DNA from 3 places in the Ruegeria sp. R8_1 genome. Region 2 is predicted to be linked to each of the others. Evidence: riboswitches for the same ligand, from Rfam matches in the RefSeq annotation. Region 2 holds a riboswitch; each other region holds the start of a gene.

Region 1 (7,694 bases), on a different contig from region 2:
TCGGTCAGGTCCTGCAAGTGAACAAAACTGTCGGCATTGGCGACGCGCTGCGTGATGCCGTCCTTGTCCTGTGCGATATGCTCGCCTTCCAGAGCGTAGGAACTGGCGTCCAGCCATGCCTCACCCGCCTGCGCGCGTGCGTCGTCGGTGTAGATTTCGGACAATTGCGTCATGTTCACGCCATAGCTGCCGGGGGCGGGGCCATAGACGCGGGCGGCGGGTTCGTGACCGGCATAGGGGTTCCAGTCGGCGGCCTCATCGCGCGCCGAAAGTGCCCGGATCGCTTGACCGTAGAGCGCAGAAAGCGTTGGGAACACGTCGCGGAACAGGCCCGAGACCCGCAGCGTCACATCCAGACGCGGGCGGCTGAGGTCGGTGATCGGCAGAACCTCGATGCCCGAGACCCGCTCGGACCCCTTGTCCCAGACCGGTTTGACGCCCAGCAGGTGCAGCGCCATGGCAAACTCCTCACCCGCCGTGCGCATGGTGGCCGAGCCCCAGAGGTCAACGATCAGCCCTTTTGGATAGTCGCCCTCTTCTTGCAGGTGACGCCGTACCAGTTCTTCGGCCAGTTTCACCCCTTGGGTATAGGCCGCACGGGTCGGGACCGAGCGCGGATCGGTGGTGTAAAGGTTCCGCCCCGTCGGCAGCACGTCCGAGCGGCCACGATAAGGTGAGCCGGACGGCCCGGCCTCGATCCGCTTTCCGGCCAGCGCATCGATCAGGGCATCGCGTTCCGCGTGGGCCGAGGGGGCGGGATCAAAATTGCCAATGACCTCAGGCACCCGGCCAAAGATGTGCAGCCCATCGCCGAACTGGCTTTCCTTGATGTCACAGACAAAGCGGTCGATGCGGGTGATCGCTTCGGCGGTACAGGTGGCCTGATCCAACCCGAGGTCGTTTTCCAGCCCGATGGCCTGTGCCTCGTCGCGAATATCCTCTTGCAGGCGGTCTCGGCGCTTGGGGTCTAACCCGTCTGCGTTCGAGAACTCATCTAGCAGCGATTCCAGCCGCACCATCCGATCCGGCGTGCCGCTTTCCTTCAGCGCGGGCGGGATGTGGCCCAGTGTGACGGCTCCGATCCGGCGCTTGGCCTGCGCGGCCTCGCCGGGGTCATTGACGATGAAGGGATAGATCACCGGCAGGTCGCGGATCAGCGCCTCGGGCCAGCAGGTGTCGGACAGAGCGACGGATTTGCCCGGCAGCCATTCCAGCGTGCCGTGGGCACCGATGTGGATCAGCGCGTCTGCGTGCAGGCTTTTGCGCAGCCACAGGTAGAAGGCGACATAGCTGTGGCGCGGGGTGCGCGACAGGTCGTGATAGTCGTCATCTCGCAGTTCAGGCGTGCCGCGTTCGGGCTGCAGCGCGACCAGAGCCTTGCCCCGGCGCAGCGCGGTGAAGTGAAAAGCACCGTCGGTGTAGGTGGGGTCATCCTCGGGTGCGCCCCAGACCCTGTGCAGGTCGGTGCGCAGCTGTTCGGGCAGGTCGGCCAGCGCGGCCTGATAGTCGGCAACGGGCCATGCAATCCGCGCGTCCAACAGTGCGTCGGAAATTGGCTCGGCGGGGGCGGTGTCATAGCCTTCGGCTTGCAGGTCGGACAGCATCGCCTCGGCCGAGGCCAGCGCGTCGAGGCCCACCGCATGGGCCATCTGCCAGTCCTTGCCCGGATAAGTGGACAGCACCAGCGCGGGCACCTGCTCGGCCTTTGGTTTGTCCTGCAGGTTCAGCCAACCGGTGACGCGGTCGAGGATAGCTTCGATCCGTTCCTCTTCGGCCCGGTGGGCAAAGCGGGAATATTCCAGATGCGGGTCGCGTTTGCCCGGTTCCTTGAACGAGGCGATGCCCGCGGAAATCCGCCCGTCCACCTCGGGCAGCACCACATGCATGGCGAGGTCGGCGGGGGAGAGACCACGTTCGGCCTCAGCCCAGGCTTTGCGGCGCGAGGTCGCCAACGCAACTTGGAACACGGGCACATTACCGGCGTCCAAAGGCGAGGTGCCCGACGCGCCCTTGCCCGAGAATGAGGTGGCGTTGATGATCGCGGATGGGGCCTGCGCGGTGATAGTTTCGCGCAGCCAGTCGGCGGCGGTGGGGGCTTTGAGTGAGGGGGCGAACAGGCCCACGGCCTGAAAGCCACGCGCGCGCAGGCTGCGGATCAGGGCGGCTACGGGCGCCGTGTCAGCCGAAGTCAGATAGGCACGGTAGAAACTGACCACGACGCGTTTCGCATCGCCGGAGAACGCCTGTTCCACCGGGATCACACCGCAATCCGGGCACCATGCGCCGCAGTCGGGGATCGTTTTGGCCCCCATCACCGGACCCGCATAAAGCCCCGCTGCCAGCGCCATCTGTGCCAAAGCGGCTTGTGCTGCAACTTCGCCACCGGTGTCACACAGATGCGCCAACCGTCGCAGGGTCGAGACGGGCAGGGTGGAGTACTCATCCAGCCGCGTATCCTCGCGCCCGTCGGCGGGCAGAACGGCCACAGCAATTCCCTTGGCCTGCGCAAGCGACAGAACCTGCTGCAGCCCGTAAGCCCAATAAGGCACCCCGCCGATTAGGCGGATCAGGATGCCTTTGGCACCCTCCAACGTTTGTTCCACATAGGTGTCAACCGACAGAGGGTGTTTCAGCGCCGTCAGATTGGCCAGCCGCAGGGTCGGCATCCGACCGTCCGGACCGCCGCCGCGATGCCAGCCCGCCGCGAAAGCGCCAAGGTCGCTGTCGGAAAAGGACAGCACCACCAGATCCGCCGGGCTCTGGCCCAGATCGGTCGGGGTCTCGGTTTCCTCGAGCCCGTGGCTTTCGCGGAAGACGACGTGCATGATTACTCGGCAGCCTCGGTGACGCCCACGAGGATGTCGCGGATTTCAGCCTCTTTGATATCGTCATGCTCGGCAATCACCACCAGACGCGAGCGGCGCTCTTCGCCGAGTTCCCACGGGCGGTCATATTGATGACGCACGCGCGCGCCGACGGCCTGAACCAGCAGCCGCATTGGCTTGCCCTGAACAGCAGCATAGCCTTTGACGCGCAGGATGTTCAGTTCCTTGGCCAGACGTTCGATTTTTGCGACCAGATCGGCCGGGTCGGTCTGTTCTGGCAGCTCGACGATGATGCTTTCGAAATCGTCATGCTCGTGATCGTGGTGGCCGTCATGATGGCTGGGGCGAGCCTCCATGTCGTCCTCGGCGGCTGCCTCAAGACCCAGCACGACGCGCACGTCCACCACACCTTCGGCCACTTCGACCACGGGCAGGGGGCGCGGGGCCTCGGCGGCGATGATCTCTTTGGCTTTGGCGACACCCTCGGGGCCGGCCAGATCGGGTTTGGTCAGCAGGATGATATCGGCGCAGGAGATCTGATCCTCGAACACTTCGGACAGAGGCGTTTCGTGGTCGATGGAGTCATCGGCCATGCGCTGGGCATCCACCGCCTCGACATTGGGGGCAAAGCGACCAGCGGCAACGGCCTCGGCATCGGCCAGCGCGATCACGCCGTCCACGGTGATTTTCGAACGGATATCGGGCCAGTCGAACGCCTTGAGCAGCGGTTTGGGCAGGGCCAGACCCGAGGTTTCGATCAGTATATGCTCGGGGCGCGGCTCCAGCGCCATCAGCGCCTCGATCGTGGGGATGAAATCATCGGCGACGGTGCAGCAGATGCAGCCATTGGCCAGTTCCATGATGTTTTCCGCCGGACAATCGGGGATGGCGCAGGATTTCAGGATATCGCCGTCCACGCCGACATCGCCGAATTCATTAACCACAACGGCCAGACGCTTGCCCTGCGGGTTCTGCATCAGGTGCCGCACCAGCGTGGTTTTGCCCGAGCCCAGAAAGCCGGTGATCACAGTAACGGGAAGTTTTTCCAAAGTGGACATGTCAGGCTCCAATCGGGGGAATGCGCGAGGCGCAGTTTTTGCGGAAATGTTCGGGGCGCTCGCGCCATTTGACCAGACCGTCCTCGGTGGCCAGATATTTGGTCGCGCCGTCAACGATCACGTCGACATGGTCGACTTCGTTCAGGTTCTCATAAACAAAGGTCCAGCGCGCAGGGCCACCGCGCAGCACGATCGAGCATCCCTGATCGCAATTCGACAGGCATTCAACAGCCTTCAGCGCCACGCCCTCGGGCAGATCGGCCTGCTCCAGCGCCTTGTGCAGCAACGTGCCGGGGCGCTGGGCGTCATCTTCGACGGGCAGGCCCCTGCGGCACGTGGTGCAAACCAGCAGCTCGACCGGAGCGGTTTCGGTCACGTCTCTCATCCCCCTAAATCCTCATCGTGGGGGACGGGGTTTCATGCGGGTCGTGCGTGACCCGACACCGGAACACCCCGTCCGGTTTCAATCGCGGGTGCTGGCAGGTCTCCCGGCTTGCGGATTTCAGGGCGGTTGCCCTGTCGGATGACCCGCCTTCCCGGCCTTGCTGGCCAGTGGCTTGGGCACCCTCTCCGGTCACGGTCGCGGGGGCGGCTGCGTTTGACGGATGACCCGCTGACGCATTCCCTTTTCATCCATCTGCAGATGGACACCAACGGCTCGGACATGCGGCACCGGGCAGGCCCTTGTCAAGCGAGTCGCAAACATCTTTCGCACCGCAGGTTAAAAGCGACCTGACAGCGTCGCTGGGCGGCATGACTTTGGGTGGGGCGGCATGCTGCCATGAACAAAACGGCGCCAAAAAAGGAGGTGTATCGCATGAAGGTGGGCTTTATCGGCTTGGGCAATGTGGGCGGCAAACTGTCAGGGTCTTTGCTGCGCAACGGGATCGAACTGACGGTACATGATTTGAACTCTGACCTCGTCGACGGCTTCGTGTCACAGGGGGCCAAGGCCGCCGAAAGCCCGGCCCAGCTGATGCGCGATTGCGACGCGGTTATTACCTGCCTGCCATCGCCTGCCGCTTCGGACGCGGTGATGCAGGAGATGCTGCCCGAGGTCAGCCCCGGCAAAATCTGGATGGAGATGTCCACCACCGACGAGGCCGAGGTCAAGCGGTTAGGTGCACAGGTCATCGAACGCGGAGGGGCGGCCGTCGACTGTCCTGTATCGGGTGGCTGTCATCGCGCCGCGACGGGCAATATCTCGATCTTCGCGGGCTGCGACCGGGCCACATTCGAGCGCATACTGCCCTTTCTGACCACCATGGGCCGACGGGTTCTGCATACCGGTGACCTCGGGACTGCTTCGGTATTGAAAGTGCTGACCAATTACCTTGCCACCGCCAACCTGATCACCTGCGCAGAAGCACTTGTGACCGCGAAAGCCGCCGGGATGGATCTGAACACCACATACGAGGCAATCAAGATCTCATCCGGGACATCCTTCGTGCATGAAACCGAAAGCCAAGTCATTCTGAACGGCTCGCGGGACATTTCGTTCACGATGGATCTGGTAAAAAAGGACATTGGCCTGTTTCAGGATGTGGCGGACCGGGCGGGGGTGCCGCTCGAGATCAACCCGGTTATGATGCGTATCTTTGACGACGGCATCGCCCGTTATGGCGATCGAGAGTTATCCCCTAATATTATCAAGCGGTTGGAAGAGGCCACCGGGCTGGATATCACGGCCCCCGGCTTCCCGTCCGAAATGGAAGACTACGAGCCGGAAGCGTCCGGATACGAGGTTATTCCTCAGGGACGTCGGGCCGAATGACGCAATTGCACCGCGCGAAAACGCTTTGACCGACTTGGAAAAGTGGCGGCGAGGATTAGGCTCGCTGCCATTTTTTCAGGCCACTGAACTACCCGAACTACCGGGGCAAGAGTCAATTTGTGTGCTGATACCCGGTCTTGGTTCAGTTTTGCATGATCCCCTCAGAACGGGAGAAACCCCGATGACGTGCATCGGGGCCATTGGCCTGCCTGTGTTCAGTAGTTCTCATGGATTAGGGCTTCACTGCCGAATTGGTGGGTGTACTCTACATCCCGAACCCGGCGGATACAGAACTGTGCGTCGTATCCCGCGGCGATGATCTCGTAGTCAGCCTCTTTAGCGAACTCGTTGACGGCACGGCACACACCCGAATAATGCTTGGGATTCGAATACCAGTCGTCACCGATGATCACTCCGCCGGGAGCAAGAATCGAGTCAATAAGCCGCAGTGTCGTCATCACTTCATCGTAATGGTGACCACTGTCCAGATAAACGAAGTCAAGCTTTTCGGTCAGCCCGGCGATGAAGTTGTCTTCAAAATCCTCGACAACCTCGACCATATCATAACCTTCGGTCCGGCGCAGCATGTCCTCCTTGGCCTGCTGAGTTGTCAGTTTGTTGTCGTTCGTGTAGGGTCCAATGCCCCAGTCAAACCGCTCGCCGAGCTTCTCCCATGGATCGACCAGATACAGTTTCTCGGGTTGAAGATAACGGCAGATAACTGTCGAGAAATGACCGCGAAATACGCCAAATTCGGCGCCAACTCCGCCTTTTTTCGCGTACCGCAATATCCAATGCCTTTGTTCCGCGATTTGTTCATGGGGAAACTCATCGACATGCGGAAACGGATCTTGTTTCTGTGCCTCGTGGACTTCGTTTTCCTCTTGTACTTCGTTTGCCTCTTGTACTTGAGGCGCTTGATCATTCTGCTTTTGCTTGTCTCGTTTGCGGCGAAAAAACACTATAATAATCCTTGAATTGGGGTCTTCGCAATCTTGCTTAAGAGGTGCCATCCCTGTTGCCAAGAAGTAATTTCGACGCTCTTCCTATTGCCCGACGTAAAAGCCAAAAACTGCCGAAGCGGTCCAAGCCGACGTTAAAAAAATTGCACACCTCCGAGGATTCGAACTCGCTACCATGTCGACCGGAAGGTAGCTCACACAGATTTTTTCAAGTTGAGGATATAGTCTATTCTTCCCGCCAAGCACCGTAGTTCCAATCGTCTGAAATTGGGTACGACGATTGATGCCACCTATGCTGGATTCGACATCCCGCGCGCCAGCAAGAACTACATCACAGCCAAAAATCTCTAAACGAGCGCACGTCTGCGATTGAACAAAGAAATATTTCGTGACGGCTGGTTTTTGCGTTCGTCTTTTTGTGCCAGGTGTGAACGACTGTCGTGGAACCGCAGCAGCGCGCCTGCTTCGCGAGGGGCTGTCGTTGGGGCAAATCGCTGCCTGCATGGGGTGGTCGCTCCGCACCGCTTCGGCGATGATCGAGCGCTATGCGAAGGTCTCTCCCGAAGAAACAGACGAAGTTCTGCACATCCTGAAAGGAGCAAAAAAGAACGGTTGAGGAACCCTGATTGTAAAATGGAATGTAAAATGGCCCGCTCGCGTAGTGGGTCTTTTACGTTAAGTGCTTGAAAATAAGTGGAGGCGAGTACCTGTTTTGAAATCGAACCTAAGAAAAATTAAAAATAAATAAAAACAATTGGTTAGGTTGGCTTTGTTCTCCCTAGGTCCCGAAAATGTTGCGGGATTTGTTGCGGGATCGGCATGGCGCGTTCAACTTGACCATGCCGACGCAACTACGATCCTTTGTTCCGATCTATTTGTGCGAGCCACCTAACAAAGGAAAGACCTTGTGAAACAAGTAGAATTGCCGCCTCCTCAGTGGGCTGATTAGGGGTCTCAATACCTTGCTCATGCCGATAAAAGTGAGCTGCATTGATCCAATCCTTGAAGGATTCCAATGACTTCCCAGAAGCTGCTTGCAAAGTTGGATGATCGGAATAAAGGGCTTGAAGTTCCC
Region 2 (7,694 bases):
ACTATTCAGGATCACATGATGAACCGTCAACAGATACGTTTTCTTCGACGTACCTGCACCTCGGTGCAAATGCGGCTGTCCGAGGAAAGCCCCCTTCGTGGAACGTTTGAGCGGGGGGACGAGATCTCGCTTCTAACCGATGGCTCGATCTTTCCTCATGTCGCGCAGCAGCACGAGTGGAATTTCAACGAAACACGCTTTATTGGTCAGGTTTGCGATGCAGCCTCTTACCATCTTATTGATGTAGGGGCGAATGTCGGGCTCTATACGCGGCAGGTGCTGCTCAATTACCAGAACGTGCATTCCGCTTCCTGTTTTGAACCCAGCCCGGACAATGTCGAGCATCTTGAGCGAAATATCGGCGGGATGCCAACTGCGACGGTCCATAACTTCGGTCTGGGAACGACAGATGGTGAGTTGACCTTTTTTACTGACGATGTGAACGGAGGGAATTTTTCGTTCAATGAGAATGCAGTAGCGGGCAGAAACCATCACGTGATCAAAGCCCCGATCCGCAAGATATCGGAGCAGCTGCTTGACGATTGCATGGGGGATGAGGCCCGAAAGCGACGGTTGATTTGGAAATCGGATACCCAAGGTTTGGATGAGGTGCTGATGAGCGAACTTCCACTTGGATTCTGGCAGCGCGTAGATTTGGCGGTGTTCGAAGGGTGGCGGATACCAAAACCTGAATTCGACGCCCAGGCCTTTGCCGCGGTCCTGAAGGCGTTTGACTTTGTTTATATCATGGGTAGCAGGAACAAAAGACTGCAGCGGACAGACGCGGAACAATGCATGCATTATCTATCCGGTACAGACCGCAGATGGGCCGATGTTTTCCTGTCGAGGCGCGAGCTGTCCTGAGCGCTTAACCTGCTATTTAGGTCTGGTATGGGTCGCTAGATCTCCTTGCGCGCCCGCAGCGCTGCCGTGATCGTTCCGTCATCCAGATAATCCAATTCGCCACCAATCGGCACACCCTGAGCGAGCGAGGTCAGGCGCACCTGACCCTCTAGCTGGTCGGCGATGTAATGGGCTGTGGTCTGGCCATCGACGGTGGCGTTCAGGGCGAGGATGACTTCGGTGATCCCTTCTGCAGTGACTCGATCTTTGAGGCGCGGGATGCGCAGTTCGTCCGGTCCGACGCCGTCCAGTGCCGAGAGTGTCCCGCCCAGCACGTGATAGCGGCCTTTGAACACGCCTGCGCGCTCCATCGCCCAGAGGTCGGCCACGTCTTCGACCACGCAGAGCTCTCCGGTGGCGCGGGCCTCGGCGTCGCAGATGTCACAGATGTCCGTGGTGCCCACGTTGCCGCAGTTCAGGCATTCGCGGGCGGTGATGGCGACCTGCTGCATGGCGTCCGACAGGGGCGTCAGCAGCAGCGCACGTTTGCGGATCAGGTGCAGCACCGCGCGACGGGCCGAGCGGGGCCCAAGCCCCGGCAGTTTGGCCATCAGGTCGATCAGATTGTCGATGTCGCTGTTCGAACTCAACGCGTGTACCCCTGCACAGGGACCGGGCAGGGTGCCCGGCCTTTGGACCGTCAGGCGTGTCTATCAGAACGGCAGCTTGATGTCTGCGGGCAAACCCATGCTTTCGGTCAGCTTGGCCATCTCGGCCTGCGCGCGTTCGGCGGCTTTGGTCTGCGCGTCTTTGATCGCGGCGAGGATCAGGTCTTCGACGACCTCTTTGTCGTCGCCGTTGAAGATCGAGGGGTCGATGTCCAGACCTTTGAGTTCGCCCTTGGCGGTGGCGGTGGCTTTGACCAGACCAGCACCGGATTCGCCGACAACCATCAGATTGTTCAGTTCTTCCTGCATGTCGGTCATCTTGGTCTGCAGATCCTGCGCGGATTTCATCATCTTGGCCATATCGCCCAGACCGCCGAGTCCTTTAAGCATTACGTTTTCTCCTGTAAGCGGGGGCGCAGAGCGCCGTGAATGAGTTTGGCACATATCGCAATTGCGAGCGCAATGAACAAGAGGGGAGAGCCAATACAGCCTTCTTGCATTGCGAACCAGCGAACATCGTTCAGAACAGGGCCGTAGTGATCGATACCGATCAAGATGGATAGCGATAGCCAGACAACCGCGAGGATCCACTTTGGAATGCGCCACTTTGACAGAATTGCAACTGCAGTCAGACAGAGCATTCCAAGCACGAAAGGGTTCAAAATCAGTGCGAAGAACTCGTCCAACATAGATGCTGGGCCAGAAGCCGGGTCCCAACGCGGGCGCTCCTTGTCGCAGACTTCTGCCATCGTGCTTGAAGCCAAGAGCGAGAGGATCAGTCCTCCTCGAACGGGTCCCATTCGTCTTCGACCTCAGGCAGGGCTTCGGTTTCGACCTTGGCGGCGCGCTCTTCGGGGGTTTCGATGCGCTTGATCTTCGCTTTGGGGAACTGCGCCAGAACGGCCTGCACCAGCGGGTGCTGTTCGGCCTCGGCCTTTAGGGCCAGATCGGCAGCATCGCGTAGTTCGGCGATGGTCGCGGCCTCACCGTTGGGCGCGATCGTCACCGCCCAACGATTGCCGGTCCAGCGTTGTAGTGCGGTGCCCATGCGCGCGGCCAGATCGGTTGGGGCCGCGTCCGTCGGGGTGAACTCGATCCGTCCGGGTTGGTAGGACACCAGCCGGACGCCGTTTTCGACCTCGACCAGCAGCTTCACGTCCCGGTTGGTGCGGATCAACTCAACCACATGTTCGAAACTCGGATATCGTGCCAGAGCCGTCTGCACATCCTGCGCCAGTGCGGCCGTGGGCGCTCCGGCCCCGCCGCGAACGGGCGGCGCATAGGTGGACGCCACCGGGGCCTGCGCGGCATGAGTTGGCGCGGGTATTCCACCGCCCGGACCACCGTTGGGCGTTGGGGGAGGCGCGTCCTGCAGCCGTTTGATCAGCTCTTCGGGGCTGGGCAGATCGGACACATGGGTCAGGCGGATCACGGCCATCTCGGCGGCCATCATGGCATTGGGCGCGGCCGAGACCTCCTCGAGTGCTTTCAACAGCATTTGCCACATGCGTGTCAGAACGCGCATCGGCAGGGCCTCGGCCATTTGTTGACCCCGCGCGCGCTCATCGGGGGAAACGGTCGGGTCTTCGGCGGCATCCGGCGTGATTTTCACCACCGACACCCAATGAGTGATCTCGGCCAGATCGCGCAGCACGGCCAGCGGGTCGGCCCCTTCGGCATATTGCGCGCCAAGTTCGGTCAGCGCCCCGGCGGCGTCGCCGCGCAGGATCATGTCCATCAGGTCCAGCACCCGGCCCCGGTCGGCCAGACCCAGCATCGCACGCACCTGATCGGCGCTGGTTTCACCAGCCCCGTGTGAAATCGCCTGATCCAGCAGCGAGGTCGCGTCCCTCGCCGAACCCTCGGCGGCGCGGGTGATCAACGCCATCGCGTCTTCGGCGATCTGTGCGCCTTCGGCATCGGCGATCTTGCGCAGCAGGCCGATCATGTCCTCGGGCTCGATCCGCCGCAGGTCAAAGCGCTGGCAGCGGGACAGGACCGTCACCGGAACCTTGCGAATCTCGGTGGTGGCAAAGATGAACTTCACATGCTCGGGCGGTTCCTCAAGCGTCTTGAGCAGCGCGTTGAAGGCGTTGGTCGACAGCATGTGAACTTCGTCGATGATGTAGATCTTGTAGCGGGCCGAGGCCGCGCGATAGCGGACGCTGTCGATGATCTCGCGGATATCATTGACACCGGTGCGGCTGGCGGCGTCCATCTCCATCACGTCGACATGGCGGCCTTCCATGATGGCGGTGCAATGTTCGCACTGGCCGCAGGGTTCGGTCGTGGGTTTGCCCTCACCATCGGGGCCGATGCAGTTCATGCCCTTGGCAATGATCCGGGCCGTGGTGGTTTTGCCGGTGCCGCGAATGCCGGTCATGATAAAGGCCTGCGCGATCCGATCCGCCTCGAACGCGTTTTTCAATGTGCGTACCATGGCCTCCTGCCCGACCAGATCGGCAAAGGTTTCGGGGCGGTATTTGCGGGCAAGAACCTGATAGGCGGGGCTGGGCGTGTCGGTCATATCTGCTCTGTCGGATTCGGGTTCCGACGCAGCGTAGAGACCCCCGCCGCCCGCGTCCACCGCCGCCAACGGGGAAATTCGGTTTGCAGGTCAGTTTGCACGGCATAGAAGCGATGTGAAAAGGAGGGCGGGGATGGAGCCATTTGCAATTCACGCGGTCGCGGTCGGGGCTGGCCATGTCGCGCTGTCACCGCTGCCGGGGCGCACGGAGGAATATGCGCGGGATTTGGATGTTATCCGCCGCTGGCGGCCCGGTCTTGTGATCTCGATGACCACAAGCCCCGAGATGGCGCAGGCCGGGGCGGGAACACTGGGGGATGACCTGCGCGCCGAGGGCATAAGCTGGACGCACCTGCCGATTGTGGATTTTGGCGCGCCGTCACCAGACACCGAGGCCGCATGGCCGCAGATCAGCCAGTCCGCCGCGCATATTCTGGCGCGTGGAGGGCGGGTGCTGGTGCATTGCCGGGGCGGGTGCGGGCGGTCGGGGATGATCGCCCTGCGGCTGATGGTCGAACAGGGCATAGCACCTGACGCGGCGTTGCGTCGCTTGCGCGCCGTGCGGCCCTGTGCGGTTGAAACCGATGGGCAAATGCGCTGGGCAACCTGCGCGCCGGACTGAGTTACAGCGCCAGATGCTGCTGGGGCTGTGCTGATTGCGCCGGGGCCAGCTCTGACACTTCAAGCATGGCGCAGGGCGGCGCTGGCAACAGGCTGGCCGGACGGGCCGCCGCATCGGGGCCGAACAGCATATCCGCATAACCATCCAATGCGTCGAGCGAGGCGTCCGTGCTGGTGCCGCAGAAGATGCGAATTTGATCTTTCCGGGCGCGGAATCGAGCGATGCAGCCCTGTGGGCAATGGCCCAGCTCTCCGCTGCCGTCCAAGGCGAAGTCATCCGAAGTGGCGGGCACTGCGGATTCCATCGCTTGCACAACAGCCCGTGCCATCTGCGCCAGAGCCGGGCAGGTCTTGCCGGTTTTCTGACATAGGGTTGCACTGAATTGGTGCGTTTTTGTCTTCCAGATCATAATGCGCCCTCCGCGCGGGGAACGGGGCATGGATCAGGTGTGACAGCGCGCTGACAATCCCGCCCGGACACCCCGCCCGAGTTACAGTTTTGCTTTGATGGCAGGTCTCCTGACTTGCGGGTCATCGCGTTGCCGACCTTCCCAGCCGTTTGGCCAGTGGTATTTCGGCATTGCTTACCGCTTACAGTTGCGGGGGCAGTCGCGGCCTTGGTTCGTTCCGGCATGACCGGGCAGAATCGCACCGTGTTCCCTTTTCATCCTGTCCCGACACGGGACAAGAACCATCACGCCATCGCTAGCGGTTGAGCGGGCTTTGAGTCAAGCGGCAGTAGGTGCAAAGTGGACGTTTGGTCATCTTGATGCGCCCTTGACTCAGCCTGGCCAAAGAAGTGGGGATAAGGGGTAAACCGAACAGTTCAGATCAGGTGAGCAATGCTATGCTGGATGATACACCCCCCGTCCTGACCGAGGATTTTCGGTTTTCTGCCGGTTCGGCAATGCTGTCGGCGCGCCTGTACCGGCCCGTGACCGATCCCAAAGTCGCTGTGGTTGTACATGGTGCGACCGGTGTCCCGAGGGATTATTATCAGCATTTCGCGCATTGGCTGGCAGCGGATCAGGGGATCGCCTGCCTGACCTACGACTATCGCGACTTTGGCCACTCACTAACCGGACCACTGCAGGAATCGCGGGTGAAGATGGCGGATTGGGCGCTGACCGACATGCCTGCCGCCAGAGCGGAAATGCGCCAACGTTACCCACACGCAGAACACTGGAGCATAGGACACTCGGTCGGAGGGATGTTGGGGCCAATACAACCTGATATCGACCATATAGATCGCATGATCTGTGTGTGTTCGGGGCTGGTGACAATCAGTGATCACCCTTGGCCTTATCGCGCGCTGGCGTCCTTGTTCTGGTATGGACATGTTCCGCTGGCGGTAAAAACCGTTGGATACCTGCCAGGAAAGGCAGTGGGATTTGGGGCCGACCTGCCTGCATCGGTTTACTGGCAGTGGCGTAAGTGGTGCACGGCGCCCCAAAACTATCTGCCTGAAATCGGAAAAACGCTACCAGCCGCAACCTGGGCAGAGAAAGGCAAACCGGTCGATCTGTTCACTTTCGAGGACGACCAGATGGTTCCGCCCGAAGCCGTTTGGCGGTTGGCAGATCTGTACGGCTCCAGCGCTCGGCGTCATGTACTGTCACCGCAGGAATTCGGACTGAAGGACATTGGCCATATCGGCGCGTTCGCGCGTCGCAACGCGTCCCTATGGCCGCGCTTGATCGCATAAGTGCTGCGCGTCTAAACCGGTCAAAACTGTCGGGGGATGAAGTGAGAGGTTGGACATCGACCCAAGCGGGGCTCGTTGTGGCTGCTTCCTTCCGGACCTGACCAGGTTGGCGAGGCGCTCGCCCGCGCCAACCTCTCAACGGTGGATATAGGCATTTGGTTCGTGCTTGGCAACCCGTCAGAGGGAGAGCTGAATATTCAGGAAACCTTTCGCATCCGGACCGATGACTTTGGCGCGATAGTGTACCAGTTCTTCCAGGTGTTGGTCAGCGGCCTCTCCGGTTTTCACAAGCGCATGGGCACCGGGTATGGGTGACAACCGAAAAGGCTGGGGCGCCTCTTCCAACGGGTCTATTGGTAAGACGCCCGACAGGTAATCCCTTACAATATGTTGAATCGGAAGGACTGGCAGAGGAATTCGGGTCGCGTTTTCGGCAAACGGGAAGTTCCCGCCTCCGTTGGCGCGATAGTTGTTCAACGCGACAACAAAGCGCTGATTTGCGTCGATAGGGCGGCCGTTGAATCGCAATTCGCGAACCCGATGGCTGTTGGGATGAAGTATTGCGCCACCTGTGTCGAACCGCGCCGGAGATGCTAGATCTAGTGCGTAAGTTAACCCGTGTAGCACGTCAAAATTATGTCCGGCGCGATTCGCATCCACAAGGTCCGATTGTTCACCCGGGCGCATCTGGTTCAGCACGCCAGCGGACATTTCCAGCCAATCCTTGATTTCAGTGCCCGAGACAATGACGGCCTGCATCTCATTCGGAAACACGTTCAGGTCGGCGACATGTCGCGTACATATCTGCCCGGGTGGGATATCGGTGAAAAACCGAGGTCCTGCACGACCGCCGAATTTCGACGGCGCAACTGCCGACAAGACGGGTAGCCCCGCATAGGCAGTTCCCTGCACATGCTGCCGCAATGCTGCGGCTTGCGCGGCAGCCACAAGCGCCAGACCGCGATCCCAGGCGCAAAAGCTGAAATAGCTGTGCAGATGATGCGACGTGTGTCCAACGGGCGTGTTGCATTGCGCGCGAGTTTCGCGGTGCGCCTTAGCAAAAATCCGCGACAGTTCGGGGTCTTCCAGAACCTCAGCGCCAACAAAGTCGGGTGCGATTGCCTTCAGGTGTGAACGGTGCGTTTCTACATGCCATTTTCCGTCGTCACCGAGTGTCATCGTCAGGTCAATCACACCAAGATGCGACCCTGCACTGCCCGGCATGACAACCGGCTTGCCGTGCACTTGACCTTTGGCACTGTCCACGAACGCAAACCCTTTATGCGACGCGCCAGGCAAAGTCAGATGTGAATGTCCCGCTATGATCGCA
Region 3 (7,694 bases), on a different contig from region 2:
GCCTCCCATTTCGGATCATTGTCGCCCAAAGCGATCAACGCCGCCGTGCCGATGGCCACCGCATCTGCACCCAGCGCCATCGCCTTGGCCACATCCGCGCCGTTGCGAATACCGCCCGAGATCACCAGCTGCACCTCGCGATGCACGCCCAGATCTTGCAGCGCCTGCACGGCGGGGCGGATACAGGCCAGCGTCGGGATGCCCACATGTTCGATGAACACATCCTGCGTGGCCGCGGTGCCGCCCTGCATCCCATCCATCACCACCACATCCGCGCCCGCCTTCACCGCCAGCGCCGTGTCATAATAGGGCCGCGTCGCGCCGACCTTGACGTAGATCGGCACCTGCCAGCCGGTGATTTCGCGCAGCTCTAAGATTTTTATCTCAAGGTCATCCGGGCCGGTCCAGTCCGGGTGCCGACAGGCCGAGCGCTGGTCGATCCCTTTGGGCAGGGTGCGCATTTCGGCCACGCGGTCGCTGATCTTTTGACCCAACAGCATGCCACCACCGCCGGGTTTTGCGCCCTGACCCACCACGATCTCGATCGCATCAGCCTTGCGCAGATCGTCGGGGTTCATGCCATAGCGCGAAGGCAGATACTGATAGACCAGTTTCGAGGAATGACCGCGTTCCTCGGGCGTCATGCCGCCGTCGCCAGTGGTGGTCGACGTGCCCGCAGCGGACGCGCCACGCCCCAGCGCTTCTTTCGCGGGGCCAGACAGCGCGCCGAAACTCATCCCTGCGATGGTGATCGGGATATCCAACTGGATCGGGTTCTTGGCAAAGCGCGTGCCCAGCGTAACGCTGGTGTCGCAGCGTTCGCGGTAACCTTCCAGCGGATAGCGGCTGACCGAGGCCCCCAGAAACAACAGGTCGTCGAAATGCGGCACCTTGCGTTTCGCGCCGCCGCCGCGAATGTCATAGATGCCCGTTGCCGCCGCGCGCCGGATTTCCGCGTTGACCGGGTTGGAAAACGTCGCAGACTGAATCGGCATCGTGCGTGGTGTGTGATCGTCCATAACAGTCTTCCTCAGTATTCTGCCGCGTTGTCGACATCGAAATTATACAGCTGACGGGCCGAGCCATAGCGTTTGAACTCTTCCGGCTTGGCATCCGCGCCTGCGCGATCCAGCAGGTCCGCCAGTAGGGTCAGATGCTCGGGGCGCATCTCTTTCTCGATACAATCCGCACCCAGGCTTTTGACCGAGCCGCGCACGAATAGCCGAGCCTCGTACAAGGAATCCCCCAGCGCGTCGCCCGCATCGCCGCAGACCACCAGCGTCCCCGCTTGCGCCATGAAGGCGGACATGTGGCCGATATTTCCATGCACCACGATGTCGATCCCCTTCATGGAAATCCCGCAGCGCGAGCTGGCATTGCCCTTGATCACCAGCAACCCGCCATGGCCCGTGGCCCCGGCGTACTGACTGGCGTCACCCTCGACGATCACTGTGCCCGACATCATGTTCTCGGCCACGCCCGGCCCGACCGAGCCTTCGACCCGAACGGTCGCCTGCTGGTTCATCCCCGCACAGTAGTACCCGGTCGAACCTTTGACCGTGACCTCAATCGGGGCATCCAGACCGACGGCGATGGCATGGCTGCCCTTGGGGTTCTGAACCTGCCACTGGGTCTGGTTCGTCTCGGTGCTTTGGGCCTGAAGGGCGGCGTTCAGTCCGCGCAGGCCCTGTTCGGCAACATCATAGCTCTGCATTTTAGTGGCTCCAGAAATAGACGGTTGCGGGTTCGGGTTCCCAGACGCGGGCATCCTCGATTCCCGGCAGGTTGACCAAGGCGCGGTACTCGCTGCCAAAGGCCACATATTGATCGGTTTCGGCCATTACCGCCGGTTTGCAGGCGATGGGGTCGCGAACCACGCCGAACCCATCCTTGGTGCCGACCACAAAGGTAAAGAACCCGTCGAGATCCTCAAGGCTACTTTCCAGCGCCTCACCCAGAGTGGCCCCGTTTTGCATTTTCCATGTCAGGTAGGCCGCGCCGACCTCGGTATCGTTCATGGATTCGATCCGCACGCCTTCACGCATCAGTTTGCGGCGTAGCGCATTGTGGTTGGACAGCGACCCGTTATGCACCAGACATTGATCTGCGCCGGTGTTGAACGGGTGCGCCCCTTCTGTGGTGACGGCGGATTCAGTGGCCATGCGTGTATGGCCAATCCCGTGGCTGCCGGACATCGAGGTCAATTGGAACCGCTCCGCCACCTCCCGAGGCAATCCAACTTCTTTGTAAATTTCGATCGCATCGCCGTCGGACATGATCCGCAGGCCAGGGCGCAATTCCCTCAGCGCCTGCCGCGCAGCGCTGACTTTGTCGTTGGCCATGCTCAGAACCGCATGAGTGTCATTGCGACCCAAGCTGACGGGGCTGGTCAAGACGTCGGCCAAATCTTCGGCCAGAGTCAGAAAATCCGCGTCCGGATTGTCGGATTGCACGGTGAGCTTTGCCTGATCTCCGACAGGTCCATAAATCGCGATCCCGGCGCTGTCCGGGCCGCGATCCGTCATTGTGATCAGCATTTCTGTCAGCATCGCGCCCAATTGAGGCTCGAGCGTTTTGTCCTTCAAAAAAAGGCCGACAATTCCACACATGTGTCAGCTTCTCCTGTGTTGAGTTGGGCAGACGCTAACACCCGAACTTCAGGTTATCAACAATGGGAAATTAATATTCATATCAGGAATATTTTGGGCTATCTATTTCCCCCGCATTCAAAAATCACAGAGGGCACCCCGCAAAACCTCAGCAGCGGTTTATCAATCGCCGAATCGTGACTAACGTTTTTGTGGATATGAGATGATCGACAGGTAGCGAGCTGGCAGTTTGCGCAGCACTTCGGGTCCGTGCGGTGCGTCCGCATCAAAGAACAACGTATCCCCCGGCTCGAGCAGATAAATTTGATCGCCGTGTCTGTAGTCGACTTCGCCTTCAAGCATGTAGAGCATTTCAATCCCGTCATGCTGGAACGTGGGGAAAGTGTCGGACTCTTCCGTCAGCGTGATCAGATAGGGTTCGACCACAACACCGCTGGCATTAGACCCCATATGACCCAAAAGGCTGTATTGATGGCCTGCGCGTGTCCCGGCTCTTTCTGTTTCAACGCCCTTTCCCGCTTTGGTGTGGGTTGCGTTTCGGGTTTCTTCATATCTGCGGAAAAAGGCAGTGATCGGTGTGCTTAGGGCATTGGCCAGAGATTGCAGCGTCGTCAATGAAGGCGATGTGTATCCGTTTTCGATTTTTGACAGCATACTGATGGACAATCCGGTCAGCCCCGACAATTCCGCAATTGTTACGCCCTGCTGTAACCTCAACGCGCGGATTTCCCGACCGATCGCCGTTTCGAGGTTCTTTTCACCGGGGTCCCTGACCTTGTGGGGATCCTGAGAAAACTGAAGTTTGGACCTATCGTTTGATGCTTTCACCAACCTATCCTTAACGCCTTTCGCTTCGCCGTTATCGCCTGCAATTTTCCTGAAGGGAAACATATTTTCAAAACTATATTCCTGCGCAACCTCCGGTGATTTGTGTTGACCGGCGATCTGATCTCGGGCAGTGACGCATTTGATGGTTCCCTGGGGCATGCTCCAGCGGTGAAAAGGGAATACGGTGAGGTTTAAGTGCCAAGTCCGTAACTGCCCCCGCAACTGTAGGCGGTGAGCGAAGCCAATATCCCACTGACATGAATAATGTCGGGAAGGGTGGCCAAGCCTCGACCCGCAAGTCAGGAGACCTGCCATCGCAACCGAAACCAACCCGGGGCGGGGCGTCCTGGAAGGAGGCTTGATGGTACCTCGTACGCCTTTATGCGCGACCGCGTTTCAGTACGGCCTCAGCGGCCGTGCAACAGGCGCTTGATGACCGGGCCCACTGATCATTTTGTTCTGATCTGCGCGACCTGTCAGGGTCTGGAGGCAGCGCAGCACATTGCGGATGCCTTGTGCCCTGAATTGCCTGCGGGTTTCGCAGTGCGTACAGTAGATTGTATGGCTGGATGCGATCACCCGGTCACCGTCGGATTTCAGGCCCCGGGAAAAGCCCAATACCTGTTTGGTGATATCGGCACCGAGCAGGAGCTGAATGCTCTTGCCCAATTCGCCGCGCAATACCTGGGCAGCGCGACTGGTTGGACAAAGGCCACAGACAGGCCTGCACCTCTGATAACCAAGACATTGGCGCGCATGCCGGCGTTGGCTGTTGGAGGAGCTCGATGATGACCAGACCCTTCCTGCAGGCGCGTGGTGTAGCCTACTATTCTTTTCACGGTGAAGTTCTGTTGCAGGACATCTCGTTCGATCTGGAAGAGGGGTCGGTTCTGGCCATTGCCGGTCCGAATGGCGCTGGCAAAACCACTCTGCTGAACTTACTATGTGGCGCTGAAGCTCTGTCCGAAGGCGACGTTCTGGTGCAAGAGCAGAGCTTGAAGACATTGTCAGCGACGGAGCGCGCCCGAAAAATTGCCGTCGTCAGTCAGCAAGAATATCCCGATGGGCGGTTGCATCTGCGTGACTATGTGGCACTTGGGCAAATTCCAATTCGCTCGGACCGCTCCTCTGAAGATCACGCAAACGACTTGACGCGAATTCTGGACCTGACCGGCCTTTTGGAGCTTGCCGACAAGCGCATGGCAGTGTTGTCGGGTGGCGAACGTCAGCGCGCCCATATCGCGCGTGCGCTGGCGCAGAACCCTACTCTTCTGTTTTTGGACGAACCGACGAACCATTTGGATCCCGACGCCAAAGGGCGGATGTTATCGCTGGTCGCTGGACTGGGGATAACCGTCATAATGATTGTCCATGACATTGTCATGATCCCCGAATTCGCCACCCATGTCGCGTTGATGAAATCTACCCGGCTGACCGGGTTTGGCCCTGTTTCCGAGGTCCTGACGACTCAACATGTGCGCGACACGTTCGGCGTCGACTACTTATTCTTTCAGCACGACGGTCGGATGATCCCCGCGCTGGACATACGAAAAACCACTGTTTCCCAACCCTCCAGGAGATTTCCAAAATGAAACATATCTTGTCCGTGGCTCTGGTTATAGCCATGGCGAGCGGTGTTGCCGCGCATGAAGTGACCGTAGACAATTGTGGTGAACCGCTGGTGTTTGAAACCCAGCCCGAACGGTTGGTCGTACATGACATGAACATGACAGACATGGCCTTTGCGCTGGGTCTGCAAGACAAAATCGTCGGTCTCACGGGCATCACCGGCTGGTACAAAACCAGTCCTGAATTCGACACGCTACGTGGAGATATCCCCGAACTGGCCCCGAAATATCCCTCGGTGGAAAACATTGTAGCGGTAGAACCCGATCTGTTTTTCGCTGGATGGTACTATGGAATGCGTCCCGGTGGAGATGTAACGCCAGAAACACTTGCCCCGTTCGGGATCAAAACCATGATCCTGACTGAAAGCTGCGTTCATCTGCATAAAGACCGCCCCGAGGCCAGCATGGACCTTTTGTTTGACGACATTCTGCGACTGGGCAAAGTCATGCATGTCGAAGACAAGGCCGAAGCGCTTGTATCTGGTTGGAAGGATGAACTGACCGCAATCGAGGCACAAACCGCAGACTTACCGAAACCTCGAGTGTTTCTGTTGGATGGCCCGGCGGACGCTCCGTTCACTGCCGGGAAATACGCAATCCCCAACGCAATGATAGCAGCGGCGGGTGGTCTCAACGTTACCCGTGATATGGACACAAGCTGGGGTCGCACGTCGTGGGAAACCGTGGCAGCCGCGAACCCTGAATTTCTAGTGCTGTTGGATTATCAAACCGGAAACGGAGCAGCGGATACGTTCAAGTTTCTGCAAGAACATCCTGTGATGTCACAAACCGACGCGGTCAAAAACGAGCGCTGGATCGGTTTGCGGTACGAAGAATTGACACCTGGGCCGGCAAACATTCAGGCCATCGCAAAATTGGCAGCGGCCATGCGCACGGGCCTGAACTGATTTGGGCCGTCTGGGGCTGACACTTTTGATGGGGGTGGCCATTCTGGCCGCCCTTCTTCTGGTTTCGACAATCTACGGAACCACATCCATTCCTCTGTCCGATACGGTCTCAGCTATTCTGCTCGGCGCTGGTGTGATCGAGGGAGACATGTCACCCCTTCACCGTATCGTCTTCGACCTGCGCCTGCCCCGCGCGCTTTTTGCCGCCGTGATCGGCGCTGGCCTTGGAATTGTTGGAGTTGTGCTGCAAACGACTACCCGAAACGATCTGGCCGACCCGTTCCTGTTCGGCCTGTCCTCCGGTGCGGCGGCGGGGGCAGTGTTCGTCATTACGGTGACTGGTGACATACTGGGGTTCTGGACTTTGCCGATAGCAGCATTTTGTGGGGGTCTCGTGGCCTCGGGCATTGTGCTGGCTCTGGTCCACGGGCTGCGAACCAGTGCACCGGAAAAGCTCATCCTGGCTGGGCTTGCCGTGTCGTTTCTGTTCTCGGCGTTGACTAATTACCTGATTTTCGCAGGTGACAACCGTGCTGCGCATTCTGTCATCTTCTGGATGCTGGGCGGATTGGGTCTGGCGCGCTGGGAAACCTTTCCGCTCGTCTGCGCCGGTTTGGTCCTGATTCTGGCCTATTCACTATATCGCAGCCGTTGGCTGGACGCCTTGTTGACCGGTGACATGACGGCGTCAACACTGGGTGTCCCGGTTCAGTCGCTGCGTTTCAAAATGTTCTTCGTTGCCGCTTTGGCTACGGCTGTATTTGTCTCAGTCGCCGGGGTGATCGGGTTCGTCGGGCTGATGGTTCCGCATATCGCGCGCGGAATTGCCGGACCACTGCACACCCACTTAATCCCTGCGGCCGCAGTGGTCGGCGCTGTTTTGCTGACCGGGTCCGATATCCTCAGCAGGCTGCTGCTGGCCCCGCAAGAACTGCCGGTCGGCATAGTGACCACCTCGTTAGGGTCCGTTTTCGTGTTCATTTTGTTGCTGAGAACTGCAAACGCGAAGCGGTAGATTACACGGAACCTGTTTACGCATTCTTGGGCTGAAAACTGTGATCACCAATCAAATTCCGACATTCATTTAAAAATATATCCTAGATCAACCTTAATAGTGCCCAAAAAATGATCTAAATCAAAACCGGCTCGTTTCAAAAAAGCTAATCGGAAATTAGTAAACAAAAGAAACGACGAGAGCCAGGTCAAAAATGGACCCAGTGACGACCCGTCGCGCGTTCCTGCGCGCCCGATTTCACGAAGAGGACGGCAAAACAGCCCGGCCTCCGGGATCGGACGGCCGTGTCTTTTATGATGATTGCACAAAATGCCAAGACTGCGTCGAGGCTTGCCCCGAAGGCGTTCTTTCAATCGCGGCAGATGGATTTCCCGCGTTCACTCCAACCGAAAATCCCTGCACGTTTTGCGGCGCGTGCGCTGAAGCCTGCCCAACACCGGCGCTTGATATCGGCCGATTGGCCCTGTGGCCATGGCGCGCGTCGCTTGAAAAGCAAGCATGCCTATCCATGAACGGCGTCAGCTGTCGCATCTGTCAGGATAATTGCGAGCAGAATGCAATCCGATTTTCGCTCCAAACCCAAGGGCGCGCGGAACCCGCTTTGAATGTTGACGCGTGCAATGGATGCGGATTGTGCGAGGCGCTTTGTCCTGCTGACGCACTTACACTGAAGCACAACCCTCAACCTCAAATGGAAGCGATACAA

Evidence for each region. A riboswitch is a leader RNA that binds a small molecule or an ion and turns the genes downstream of it on or off. The one in region 2 is predicted to bind cobalamin.
Region 1: another riboswitch for cobalamin. It lies ahead of J7380_RS01750 (DUF1636 domain-containing protein); the one in region 2 lies ahead of J7380_RS15995 (hypothetical protein).
Region 3: another riboswitch for cobalamin. It lies ahead of J7380_RS13405 (DUF1636 domain-containing protein); the one in region 2 lies ahead of J7380_RS15995 (hypothetical protein).

The regions. Positions count from the first base shown of each region.
Region 1 covers NZ_JAGHRL010000001.1:348,209-355,902, forward strand. The annotation lists gene cobN (cobaltochelatase subunit CobN) at 1-2,825, opposite strand, end outside; gene cobW (cobalamin biosynthesis protein CobW) at 2,828-3,883, opposite strand; gene J7380_RS01750 (DUF1636 domain-containing protein) at 3,885-4,268, opposite strand; cobalamin riboswitch at 4,344-4,553, opposite strand; gene J7380_RS01755 (NAD(P)-dependent oxidoreductase) at 4,665-5,657, shown strand; gene J7380_RS01760 (class I SAM-dependent methyltransferase) at 5,873-6,670, opposite strand; gene J7380_RS20320 (helix-turn-helix domain-containing protein) at 7,008-7,235, shown strand; gene J7380_RS01770 (hypothetical protein) at 7,471-7,694, opposite strand, start outside.
Region 2 covers NZ_JAGHRL010000007.1:48,352-56,045, reverse strand. The annotation lists gene J7380_RS16020 (FkbM family methyltransferase) at 19-864, shown strand; gene recR (recombination mediator RecR) at 900-1,493, opposite strand; gene J7380_RS16010 (YbaB/EbfC family nucleoid-associated protein) at 1,557-1,901, opposite strand; gene J7380_RS16005 (DNA polymerase III subunit gamma/tau) at 2,287-4,098, opposite strand; gene J7380_RS16000 (dual specificity protein phosphatase family protein) at 4,172-4,660, shown strand; gene J7380_RS15995 (hypothetical protein) at 4,662-5,069, opposite strand; cobalamin riboswitch at 5,151-5,370, opposite strand; gene J7380_RS15990 (alpha/beta fold hydrolase) at 5,507-6,364, shown strand; RNA gene ffs (signal recognition particle sRNA small type) at 6,404-6,502, opposite strand; gene J7380_RS15980 (bifunctional 2',3'-cyclic-nucleotide 2'-phosphodiesterase/3'-nucleotidase) at 6,542-7,694, opposite strand, start outside.
Region 3 covers NZ_JAGHRL010000005.1:259,005-266,698, forward strand. The annotation lists gene J7380_RS13385 (FMN-binding glutamate synthase family protein) at 1-1,019, opposite strand, end outside; gene J7380_RS13390 (GXGXG domain-containing protein) at 1,031-1,714, opposite strand; gene J7380_RS13395 (glutamine amidotransferase family protein) at 1,716-2,609, opposite strand; gene J7380_RS13400 (XRE family transcriptional regulator) at 2,790-3,437, opposite strand; cobalamin riboswitch at 3,564-3,768, shown strand; gene J7380_RS13405 (DUF1636 domain-containing protein) at 3,870-4,226, shown strand; gene J7380_RS13410 (ABC transporter ATP-binding protein) at 4,226-5,029, shown strand; gene J7380_RS13415 (ABC transporter substrate-binding protein) at 5,026-5,973, shown strand; gene J7380_RS13420 (iron ABC transporter permease) at 5,975-6,988, shown strand; gene napF (ferredoxin-type protein NapF) at 7,182-7,694, shown strand, end outside; gene J7380_RS13430 (chaperone NapD) at 7,694-7,694, shown strand, end outside.